4 regions of the Streptococcus sp. KHUD_013 genome follow, and region 1 is predicted to be linked to each of the others. Evidence: predicted binding sites of a transcription regulator. Region 1 holds the regulator's gene; each other region holds the start of a gene.
The links. Region 1 encodes Rex, which represses fermentation and respiration genes when NADH is low (regulators of the CRP and FNR family bind a similar motif). Its sites were predicted from a motif close to TTGTGAANTANTTCACAA; they were not measured.
Positions count from the first base shown of each region.

Region 2: a site for Rex is predicted at 1,047-1,064, ahead of ACOXXR_RS01950 (2,3-butanediol dehydrogenase). Genes of this name have one in related genera too.
Region 3: a site for Rex is predicted at 1,000-1,017, ahead of ACOXXR_RS09310 (zinc-dependent alcohol dehydrogenase family protein). Genes of this name have one in related genera too.
Region 4: a site for Rex is predicted at 1,695-1,712, ahead of adhE (bifunctional acetaldehyde-CoA/alcohol dehydrogenase). Genes of this name have one in related genera too.

Region 1 covers NZ_CP186264.1:1,092,920-1,095,972, forward strand. The annotation lists gene ACOXXR_RS05075 (DUF1831 domain-containing protein) at 1-320, shown strand, start outside; gene ACOXXR_RS05080 (DUF4649 family protein) at 320-556, shown strand; gene ACOXXR_RS05085 (redox-sensing transcriptional repressor Rex) at 649-1,293, shown strand; gene radC (RadC family protein) at 1,482-2,165, opposite strand; gene ACOXXR_RS05095 (hypothetical protein) at 2,227-2,505, opposite strand; gene ACOXXR_RS05100 (class A sortase) at 2,929-3,053, opposite strand, start outside.
Region 2 covers NZ_CP186264.1:438,337-441,389, reverse strand. The annotation lists gene ACOXXR_RS01950 (2,3-butanediol dehydrogenase) at 1-986, opposite strand, end outside; gene ACOXXR_RS01945 (hypothetical protein) at 1,097-1,477, opposite strand; gene ACOXXR_RS01940 (TetR/AcrR family transcriptional regulator) at 1,474-2,115, opposite strand; gene gatB (Asp-tRNA(Asn)/Glu-tRNA(Gln) amidotransferase subunit GatB) at 2,446-3,053, opposite strand, start outside.
Region 3 covers NZ_CP186264.1:1,924,604-1,927,656, reverse strand. The annotation lists gene adhE (bifunctional acetaldehyde-CoA/alcohol dehydrogenase) at 1-849, shown strand, start outside; gene ACOXXR_RS09310 (zinc-dependent alcohol dehydrogenase family protein) at 1,071-2,120, shown strand; gene ACOXXR_RS09305 (hypothetical protein) at 2,138-2,383, shown strand; gene ACOXXR_RS09300 (hypothetical protein) at 2,729-2,890, opposite strand; gene ACOXXR_RS09295 (hypothetical protein) at 2,903-3,053, opposite strand, start outside.
Region 4 covers NZ_CP186264.1:1,928,213-1,931,265, reverse strand. The annotation lists gene ACOXXR_RS09320 (acyltransferase family protein) at 1-1,448, shown strand, start outside; gene adhE (bifunctional acetaldehyde-CoA/alcohol dehydrogenase) at 1,807-3,053, shown strand, end outside.

The sequences.
Region 1 (3,053 bases):
CAAACTGCGATTACACATACGCAATCCATCCAAATATTAAAAAATATACCCTACGCGACAATACCTTTGCACAAACAAAGGTTGGAAACTACGAATTAAATCGTTTGTTAGAAGTTATTCCAAATAGTGGAGATGGCTTTAAGTTAAAAATTATCATCAATAAGGATTTAACAGGATTTAAAATTAACATTACTGACAAGTCAGGCCTTCGTTTGGTAAATATTTTTAAAAACCCAGAAAACAAGATTATCCAACAAAAATTCTACTTCCTCATGGACAGTTTAGTTGAACGTGAAATCTTTGAAAGGATTGAAAACTAATGACCAATGGTCCTGTAGTCCTCACCTATTTGGATGCATACCAAAAAGAACGTCAGGTTAGCTACGATAACATCGATCACTGTCTATTAGCCTTCTCAGGCTGTGTGACCCTTCCAGATTCCTATCAGGTTGTTTCTGTTACCTACAAGGAGCATACCTTACCTTTCACTGGAAAAATCGGTGACTTTTATCGCTATCTGATTCAGTTCGATCAGAGTTTAAGAAATTCCAATTAACAAAGAAAACACCATTTTGGTGTTTTTTTAGTAGAAGATAGTTGCTTTTTTCACAAACTTTTTATAAAATAGATTTGAAAGGTTGTGATATTGTGAAACAAGATAAGACTAATCCAATTCCTCGTGCTACTGCCAAACGACTCTCCTTGTATTACCGCATTTTTAAACGCTTTAATGCAGAGAAAATCGAGCGAGCAAATTCAAAACAGATTGCTGAAGCCATCGGGATTGATTCCGCAACTGTTCGTCGAGACTTCTCCTACTTTGGAGAGCTTGGACGACGTGGTTTTGGTTATGATGTCAAAAAGTTAATGAACTTCTTTGCCGATCTCTTGAATGATAACTCCATCACCAATGTTGCTATCGTCGGGATTGGAAATATGGGGAGTGCCCTTCTTCACTATCGCTTCCATGAGCGAAATAAAATGAAAATTGTCATGGCATTTGATACGGATGATCATGAGTTAGTCGGCACTAAAAGTAAAGATGGTATTCCGATTCACGGCATCTCCTCACTAAAAGAAAAACTTGAGGGAAAAGAGATTCAAACAGCTATTTTAACCGTTCCAAGTGTAAAATCTCAAGAAGTTGCAGATTTACTAGTTGAAGCTGGTATCAAGGGAATCCTTAGCTTTTCTCCAGTCCACTTAACAGTTCCAAAAGATGTGGTAGTCCAATATGTCGACCTAACCAGTGAACTGCAAACCCTTCTCTACTTTATGCGCAAGAATTCATGATAAGCAAAGAGGCTGGGACAAAAGTCCTAGCCTCTCAATTGTCTTTGGATTATTGAGCAAGACGCAGTGGTTGAGTGGGCTCTACTACGCTGATTTTATCAGCTTTTACAGCCCTACTCAACTGTGCGGAGGTGGGACGACGAAATCGAATTCTAACGAATGACCGATTTCTGTCCCACTCTCTTTTTCTATACCAATAAATCTGTTTCTTCCCGATAGCTATAATAATCATCAGTTGAGACAATCAGATGGTCCAGAAAAACAATTCCTAGACAATTGCAGGCTTCAATCATTTGTTGGGTGACACCATCATCATTCTTGCTAGGATGAATGATACCGGACGGGTGGTTGTGAACCAAGATTATGGATGTCGCCATATGCTTGATGGCATAGTGCAAGATTTCCCTCGGTTCTGCAATGCTACGATTGACTGTTCCGATAAAGATCACTTGCTGATGGATAATTTGATTTTGGGTATTCAGATACAGGGCCAATAAATGTTCCTGTTTCTCATGGCCTATTTTTTGTTGCATCATTTTTGCCAGCTTCTGACTACTCATGATTTGTTCCGTTTCAATCACTTCCGAAGTCTGTATTCGTTTCCCTAGTTCAATAGCAGCTAACAGCTCAATGGCTTTAACTTTCCCAATTCCTGGAACTTCCTGTAACTCCTGAAAACTCATACTAGCCAGTTCTTTTAAACTCTTTAGTGAGCCCAGCAGGTCCTGAGCGATCTCGTAGACTGGTTTATTTTTGTTCCCCGTCCGTAATAAGATGGATAGCAATTCTTGATGACTGAGCTTATCAGGGCCTTCTGTTAGCAAACGTTCTCTAGGTAAAAGACCAGATTCTTGAAATACAATATGATACATAAAAACCTCCTCAATTAATAATTCGCAATTGAGGAGGAAAATGGATGATTCTGTATAAAATTTATATAGGACAAACTACTTCTCTTAGGTTTTCAAGGATTCGATTTTCTTCGTTTGAAAAGTTAATTCTATAGCCTTCTTGCACTTGTTCCAAAGTCGCTAGGAATTGACGAATTTCGTATCGAATTAAGTGCTCTTGATTATCAGGAAGGTTTTTAATGGTTTCAAAGACCTGTTCAACTTCGTAGATCCCCTTGGTAATGAGCCCCGTTTTTGGAAAATCATTGACCAGTAAGCCATAGAAGTTTCTTAACAAAGTATAGATATCTTCTGTGTGCATTCGGTTCCTCCAAGCTTCTATCTATCACTCTTCTATTATAAAATAGAAAGCATGCAAAAATATGTCAGTCAGGTAACATTTTATGACTATCCTCTTACAAGTTGGCAGAAAATTAACAAAAAAAGAGGTCAAGGACCTCTTTTCAGAATGAAAACAAAGTAATTTAAAAAACTTTCCTTAGGTGAGTACGGACGTCAGCGAACTTCGTAGAAGTTCCATGACTAATTATTGAGTCTAATGTCTCAATAATTCCGAGTGCCTGAATGAACAGTGTTTCAGGCACTTTTCTCACAGCGGAAAGTTTTGCTTCTTCTTAAATGAGTAAAAATAAAAGTCGTTTTTTGAAAATCATCCAGCTGTTTTATGTAACATAACAATTTGTCTACATTCAAAAAAGAGGTCAAGGACCTCTTTTTAAGTTGATTATAATTGCATTTGATTATAAGACTTGCTGAAAGCTTCTAAAATCTCTTTTGGAGCTTGATCATAGTCTACAGACGTTTCTAACGTACCTTTAACAATAATCCGATTGGTTGCAGCTAAATCAT
Region 2 (3,053 bases), 650 kb from region 1:
CCATCTTGAACAATATTTTCCAATTTAATTTTCTTGGTCACTAATTTTTCAGCAGAGAAGTAGCCTTGTTCCATTAATTCCAATACTTTAGGGAAGATGTGGCGATAAGCGATAATCCCTTTGAGGGTCTTTTCTTGAATAGCGAATTCATTTGGATTGATGCTCGCTTCACGTTCCCAAATGGATACGACCATACATTCACCAGCCTTATGAACAGCTGCCAAAGCTTGTCCAAGAACAACAGGAACCCCTGTTACTTCATAAGACACATCGACGCCACCACCTGTTAAACGATGGATCGCTTCAACGATTGATTCACCTTCTTCTGGACGAACCACAATGGCACCCAATTCTTCAGCCTTAGCTTGGCGTTCCGGAGACAATTCAACTGCATAAATTTTTGAAGCACCAGCCGCACGAAGGGCTTCCACGATCAAGAGACCGATTGGCCCCAAACCAAAGATAACGGCTGTATCCCCAGTTTTCAATGCAGATTGACGAACGGCATAAACAGCAACGGCAGCAGGTTCTGTAAGCGCTGCTTGTTCATAGCTCAAGCTATCTGGAATCACATGCACAAGATCACCATCAAGCACACAATACTTCGCAAAACCACCATCTGCCGCAAGGCCGACGAAGTTCAAGTTTGGATCAAGGTTGTAGTCACCGATTAGGTTATGTTTTGCCAAAATTGGTTCAATCGTCACGCGATCCCCAACTTTGACACGAGTCACATCACTTCCGACTTCCACAATTTCACCTGAGAATTCATGCCCTAGGGTTACTGGTGCTTTTTGACCAGAATAAACATGCTCTTCTGTTGGAATGAAGATTGGCCCATCCAAGTATTCATGCAAGTCTGTTCCACAGATTCCCGTGAATTTGACCGCAACCTTTACTTGATGAGGTTGTACTTTAGGGACTTCCACTTCCTCGATACGAACGTCCTTCTTGCCATGCCAGCGGGCAGCTTTCATTGTTTCCATGTGTTTCTCCTTTGTATTTCCATGAATTGCATTTCCCTTTCAGGAAACCCGACAACTATATTGTAAGCCTTTTCACAAACTTTGTCAAGAAGAAACAGACGGTTAATATCTTAATTATCGGCCCGAGATGACTCTAGTTTCCAACCGACAATCCAGCCCAGAACAAGAAGATAATTTTCAAAAGCTCCAATAGCATTTACTGGCAAATGATAGTTGAGATAAGCAAATAAATGATTGGTCCCAATTCCGATGCCACCAACAATCAAGGCCAATAAAACCGTACGAAGATAAAACCAATCATATTTGAAATTAACAGCAATGAGAATCACAAGAACTGCCACATTCCAAATCCCAATCTCCCGTTGCCAACCGATAGAAACACCATATCCTGAATGACTTCCCATATAAGATGGAAAGAATAGCTGGAAGATAATCGCTCCAGACATGGCGGTGATAAGTAAAATAAATAAGAATCTTAACAACCGATTCATCTTCTACCTCCTTTAAGAAGAAACTTATTAATCTCTTGACACTTTTTTTCTGTTAAAACAGGAACACCACTACTGTTTAAATAATATGCAATATATTCTAATTTTTGTGAGAATGATATCATTTCTTCACCTGATATAGTTGGATCAAGCCACACATCAATTAATAGAGATAGTGTTGTAGCTGTCTCTAAAGGATATTTACAAGAAAATTCGCCCTTCTCATTTCCTTGATGAATGATTATTCCTACATATTTGGAAAGAATATTTACCGTATTTTTTAAAGAAAACAACAAACCAAACGGTATCTTTTGTGCCCAGTCTATACCAGTAAGCTGTTTCATATTCTCATTGCCTATTAAATAATCAACTAATTGTAATAGACGATCTGTTGATGAAACTCCTTCGTTTTTTGACAATTCTTCTAGAAAAGTTGAGAGGGAGTTCGTTTCTTTCTCCATTAAGAGCTGTAGAATCTCTTCTTTACTTTTAAAGTGATGGTAAACAGCCCCTTTTGACAATCCTGTCACTGTTACTAAATTAGCCATCGTTGTTTCTTTATAGCCTTTATTTGAAAACAAGGACAAGGCTGCTTGAATAATTTGATCTTTACTTCTTTTTGATTTCATTTCTTGTTTCAAGTAATTCTCCTCCAAAAACAGACCACCAGTCTGTTTTTATTGTATTAAATCCAGAAGACTTTGTCAATTAAAATCCATTTTTTATTCCTTTTAAAAAAGTAAAAACAGACACTAAAAGGTGCCTGTTAGAATGTAAACATATATTGAAACTTTCCGCTGTGAGAAAAGTGCTAGAAACACGATTGTTTCTAGCACTCGGAATTATTGAGACCCTAGGCTCAATAATTAGTCATGGAACTTCTTCGAAGTTCGCTGACGTCCGTACTCACCTAAGGAAAGTTTCTAAGATGTCTTTGTCATGAATCTGAAAGATACCTTTGGGGCCTGTTATTATTCACTATCTCTCAACTTCGCCAATTCTTGGGCAAGTAGTTTAAGAGCTACTTGTGGGTTGGCTTGGCCTTTGGTTGCTTTCATAAGGAAGCCGGTGAAGGCCTTGTCCGCATTCCGCTTCCCTGACTTGAAGTCAGCTACGGCTGCTTCATTGTCTGCAAAGACTTGGTGGATGATTGGGATCAAGACTTCAGGATCTGAAATCTGTACCAAACCAGCTTTTTCAACGTATTCACGCGCGCCACCACCGTTTTTCGCCAAATGAACGAAGACTTTCTTAGCAATCTTAGATGAAATGGTTCCATCTTCGATGATGGCAATCATTTCCACCAAGTTTTCTGGTGTCAATTGGATTTCTTCCAGCGTCTTGCCTTCTGCGTTCAAGAATTGTGCGACTTCACCTTGGAGCCAGTTAGTCACTTGTTTGGCATCACCACCAAGGGCTACAGCTGCTTCAAAGAAGTCAGAAGTAACTTTGGTCGCTGTCAATTGGTTGGCATCATAGTCAGATAAACCAAGCTCTGCCACATAGCGAGCACGACGGTCTTTTGGAAACTCTGGCAACTCCGTACGCATTTCCTCGATCCACTCATCTGAGATTTCAA
Region 3 (3,053 bases), 830 kb from region 1:
GGTAAGAAGACTAAATTTATTGCGATTCCAACAACATCTGGTACAGGATCTGAAGTAACGCCATTTGCCGTTATCTCTGATAAAGCAAACAACCGTAAATACCCAATCGCTGACTACTCATTGACACCAACCGTTGCTATCGTAGACCCTGCTTTGGTATTGACAGTTCCAGGATCTGTTGCGGCTGATACTGGTATGGACGTGTTGACTCACGCGACTGAAGCTTACGTATCACAAATGGCTAGCGACTACACTGATGGTCTTGCTCTTCAAGCCATCAAACTTGTCTTTGAAAACTTGGAAAGCTCAGTGAAGAATGCAGACTTCCACTCACGTGAGAAAATGCATAACGCTTCAACTATTGCTGGTATGGCCTTTGCGAATGCCTTCCTAGGTATTTCTCACTCAATGGCTCACAAGATTGGTGCGCAATTCCACACCATTCACGGACGGACCAATGCGATCTTGCTTCCATACGTTATCCGCTACAACGGTACACGCCCAGCTAAGACAGCAACATGGCCTAAGTACAACTACTACCGTGCAGATGAGAAGTATCAAGACATCGCTCGTATGCTAGGACTTCCATGCTCTACACCAGAAGAAGCAGTTGAAGCTTATGCAAAAGCTGTTTACGAACTCGGTGAGCGCGTAGGTATCGAAATGAACTTCAAAGCACAAGGAATCGATGAAAAAGAATGGAAGAAACATTCTCGTGAATTGGCCTTCCTTGCTTACGAAGATCAATGTTCACCAGCTAACCCACGTCTTCCAATGGTAGACCATATGCAAGAAATCATCGAAGATGCATACTATGGTTACAAAGAACGTCCAGGACGTCGTAAATAAGGCGCTACTGAACAAATGATGTTTATCAGCTATCCCTCGCTCAAAAGAGCGGGGGATTTTTCTTTATCTTAACGCTAGAAATTGATTTTTGAGACCTGAAAACTATCTTTTAAAGAAATCTAATAAATATGTTGCAAGCGCTTGCTTTGTATGTTATAATATTCACAAAGTAAAAACTGTAATAAAATGGTTTGATGAAACCAACAAAAAAGGAGTCGCTTATGAAAGCAGCAACATATGTATCCGCAGGAAATCTTCAGTTGATTGATCAACCAAAACCAGTGATCAAGAAACCAACTGATGCGATTGTTCGTTTAGTGAAAACGACCATTTGTGGAACAGACCTCCATATTTTGGGGGGTGATGTTCCAGCTTGTAAAGAAGGGACCATCCTGGGTCACGAAGGAATTGGGATTGTCGAAGAAGTCGGCGATGCGGTTACGAACTTTAAGGTAGGAGACAAGGTTATTATCTCTTGCGTAACAGCTTGTAACACTTGCTACTATTGTAAACGTGGCCTACCTTCCCACTGTGAAGATGGGGGCTGGATTCTTGGTCACTTGATCAACGGTACCCAAGCAGAGTATGTCCATATCCCTCACGCAGACGGCAGTCTCTATCATGCACCTGCTTCTGTAGATGACGAAGCCCTGGTTATGCTCTCTGATATTCTGCCTACTTCCTATGAAATTGGTGTTCTCCCTTCTCACGTGAAACCTGGAGACAATGTTTGTATCGTTGGTGCAGGGCCGATCGGTTTGGCAGCTCTCTTAACCGTACAATTCTTCTCACCAGCTACCATTATCATGGTAGACTTGTCAGAATCTCGTCTCGAAGCTTCTAAGAAGTTTGGAGCTACTCATACCATCTGTTCAAGTGATATTGATGAAATCAAGGCCTTTATCAATGAAGTGACCGATGGCCGTGGTGTCGATATCTCCATGGAATGTGTGGGCTATCCAGCAACCTTCGATGTCTGCCAAAATATTATCTCTGTCGGCGGTCATATTGCCAACGTCGGAGTGCATGGGAAACCAGTTAGCTTCAATCTTGATGACCTTTGGATAAAGAACATTACGCTCAACACTGGTTTGGTCAATGCCAATACAACTGAGATGCTTCTTAACGTATTGAAATCTGGTAAGATTGATGCGACGAAGTTGGTGACCCACCACTTCAAGCTTTCAGAGGCAGAGAAGGCATACGAAATCTTCAAACATGCTGGCGAAAACAATGCCTTGAAAGTCATTATTGATAATGACCTCAGCTAAGAAGGCTCAATCGTTTGATGCTGAAACAAAAAGGACAGGAACAGTTTCATGTTCCTGTCCTTTTTAACAGATATCATCGTGAGTTCTGGTTGGACTTCCATTTCTGGCTCTTGGTCTTACTTTTAGTGGCTGTAGCTATGACGACACAGGATCCGCTTTCGGTTGTTAGCCTTGCTTATCTTGCTTTTGTAGGGATTTTGATTCTTCTTCAGGTCTTTCAACCGCAGGTGTCCAATCGCCAGCATCCAGCATCCAGTAGGTAGCTACCATTTCAATTGGGACTTTTATCGTGACACAGACTGTATATTGATCTCTTTTTATTGGCTGGTCTCTTAGAAGGTCCGTTTACTTCAACGGATATAGTTTATTGGATTTTGCTCGGGGCATTCGTCGTCTCTATTGGCTTTGTGTTTGTCGTAAAGGAAAAACCGATTCAAAAAACGGCCTAGTGCATTGAAAGTTCTAGAAGACATTTATTTGGGATCTCTCTCCTCGATGATGAAGAGGGAGAATAGAAAAAGGTCTTGCTTCGTTCATACGAAAAAATCCTAGCTTTTTTAAAAGCTGGGATTTTTTGTACTGTTTAGTGAGATGATAAAGAAGTGTTACTATTTGCCTCGTTTGCGAGCGTATTCGTCAAAGGCGCCAGCGAAGGTTCCCATGAGTAGGGGAGTTGCGATTAGTCCAACAGTGATCCATACGGATCCACCATCTACATGGCTGAGTTCCTGCTCGGACAAGCTTCTAAAACGTGTTTCTTCGAGTTTCATGCTTGCTCCTTTCTAGTGCATGATGCCATTGATGATACTACGGCCAAAATCACGTCCGGAATTGTATAAAATATTCCATGTTTGAACGATGAATTTTGCCGAGTCAAAGACGGAGGCTCCTCCATCAATGGTCGCCAGTTCAGCTTCCGTTAGGCAAGTATAA
Region 4 (3,053 bases), 840 kb from region 1:
AGTTCATCCCCCATCTTTTCATTCATACTTGGAGTTTGGCTCTTGAAGTTCATTACTACGTCCTCTGGGCGCTCTTGGCTTGGTTTTTGGGTAAAAAAGCTAAATCAGTTGGCCAATATAGAGGCTATATCTTCCTATCTTCGACAGGTCTCTTTTTGGTGACTTTCCTGACCTTCTTTGTCGGAGCGCTGGTCACCAAGAATTTGTCCAATGTCTACTTTTCTAGTATCGCTCACGTCTTTCCTTTCTTTGTGGGGAGTGCTTTAGCGACAGTGACAGGGATTACAACGACCAGCCCAAATCTTACTCAATTAGTGAAGAAGCTATCTCTACAGAAGACGTTAGCGATTTTAGCGGGTGCTTTTCTAGTTTTGTTGGTCTTGACCTTTATCCTTCCCTTTGATAGTGTTTGGACCTATTTATTTGGCTTTTTAGTAGCAACTCTTGCTGCATCTGTGATGATTGTGATGACGCGTGTCCTTCATGAAAAGACACCAGATCAGAAAGAACCAGCAGTGATTACCTTTATTGCAGATACAAGTTATGGGGTTTATCTCTTCCACTGGCCATTTTACATCATCTTTTCTCAATTAATGACCAATGGCTGGGCTTCTCTATTAACAGCGCTTGTATCCTTTAGTCTTGCTGCCTTGAGTTTCTATATTATTGAACCAACCTTGGCTGGACGTGAACCGAAGATTTTTGGGATCTCGATGGATCTCAGAAGTTTCACGAAACCACTCTTTTACAGCGCGATTCCCTTGACCTTGCTCATGTTTGGGATTGCACTCTTTGCGCCACGCGTCGGAGCCTTTGATGAAAACCTGATTACCGAAGGGCTTCGTCAATCCGACAGCAAGATGCAGATCACGCGTGCCCAAGTTGACAATGCTTCAGCGACTTCCTACAATGTATCAGATGGCGTGACCATGATCGGGGATTCTGTAAACCTCCGGGCATCAGATTATCTGAAACAAGTACTGCCAGATATCCAATTAGATGCTTTGGTGAGCCGCAATCTGGACTCAGGCTTAAAAGTATATGAAACGGATATTGCCAATAGAGTCTTGCTCAAGAACGTGGTAATCGCACTTGGAACCAACTCTTCTAATAATTATCAAGAATTGTTGGATAAGTTTGTTCAAGAACTACCAAAAGGACATCGCTTAATCTTTGTGACCCCATATGATGGGCGTGAAGCTAATGATAGCAATAGCGTTACCGTTCAGACTCGACAGTATCAGCTGGAATTGGCTAAAAAATATGACTATGTCTATGTAGCAGACTGGTACCAAGTGGCTGTCGATAATCCAGAGATTTGGGCTGGAACAGATAATGTCCACTTTGGTTTAGAATCAGATGGTTCCATCGATGTTGGAGGAAACTTGTATGCCAACGTCGTGAAAGAAGCAGTTGATCAAGCCAATCAGGGGCCGGTTAAACCCTAAAATTTACTATATAATTTAAGCAATTTTCACTTGAAGAAAATTGCTTTTTTTAGTAAAATTAAGAAAACGCTTACAAAAATTGCGTGAAAATATTTGTTTGTGAAATTGAAGTGCGTTCTCAAAAAATTCCTTCAATTTTTTCTTGAAAATACTCCTGTATAGAAGGAGAAGGAGGGTTCATGGAAAAAAGTTAAAAAAATCTTTGTGAAACTATTTACAAATTTTCTAAAATAGAGTACAATAATATTGTGAAAAAATTAACAAATCGAAATTTCTTACACTATTCTTGAAAGTTTCTGAAAACAGGAAAAAGTTCCGGAAAAGGATAAGGGTTTCAAACATTGGAGGAAAGCATCAAATGGCTGATAAAAAAACTCTCTCACCTGAAGAAAAGAAACTCGCTGCTGAAAAACACGTAGACGAGTTGGTGCAAAAAGCACTTGTTGCGCTTGAAGAAATGCGCAAATTGGATCAGGAGCAAGTAGACTACATTGTGGCGAAAGCATCTGTAGCAGCTCTTGACGCACACGGTGAGCTCGCTCTTCATGCCTATGAAGAAACTGGTCGTGGAGTCTTTGAAGACAAGGCGACTAAGAACTTGTTCGCTTGTGAACACGTAGTAAATAACATGCGTCATACGAAAACAGTTGGTGTCATTTCAGAAGATGATGTCACTGGTTTGACCCTTATTGCTGAGCCTGTCGGAGTTGTCTGCGGGATCACTCCTACAACCAACCCAACTTCAACAGCAATCTTTAAAGCATTGATTTCCTTGAAGACACGGAACCCTATCGTCTTTGCCTTCCACCCATCCGCTCAAGAATCATCTGCTCATGCGGCACAAATCGTCCGCGATGCAGCGATTAAAGCAGGAGCTCCTGAAAACTGTGTGCAATGGATTACGCAACCATCTATGGAAGCAACCAGTGCCCTTATGAACCACGAAGGAGTTGCGACTATCCTTGCGACCGGTGGTAACGCCATGGTTAAAGCAGCATACTCATGTGGGAAGCCAGCTCTTGGGGTCGGTGCCGGGAACGTTCCTGCCTATGTTGAAAAATCAGCTAACATCCGCCAAGCAGCACACGATATCGTTATGTCTAAATCATTTGACAATGGTATGGTTTGTGCGTCTGAACAAGCGGTCATCATCGATAAAGAAATCTACGATGAGTTTGTTGAAGAATTCAAATCTTACCACACTTACTTCGTTAACAAAAAAGAAAAAGCCCTTCTTGAAGAGTTCTGCTTTGGTGTGAAAGCTAACAGCAAAAACTGTGCGGGTGCGAAATTGAATGCGGACATCGTTGGGAAACCAGCAGCATGGATCGCTGAACAAGCCGGCTTCTCTGTACCAGAAGGAACCAATATCCTTGCGGCAGAATGTAAAGAAGTTGGCGAAAAAGAGCCTTTGACTCGTGAAAAATTGTCACCAGTCATCGCTGTCTTGAAATCTGAAAGCCGTGAAGACGGAATTAACAAAGCTCGCCAAATGGTTGAATTCAACGGTCTTGGTCACTCAGCTGCCATCCATACAGCAGACGAAGAATTGACCAAAGAATTTGGTAAAGCAGTTAAAGCCATTCGTGTGATCTGCAACTCTCC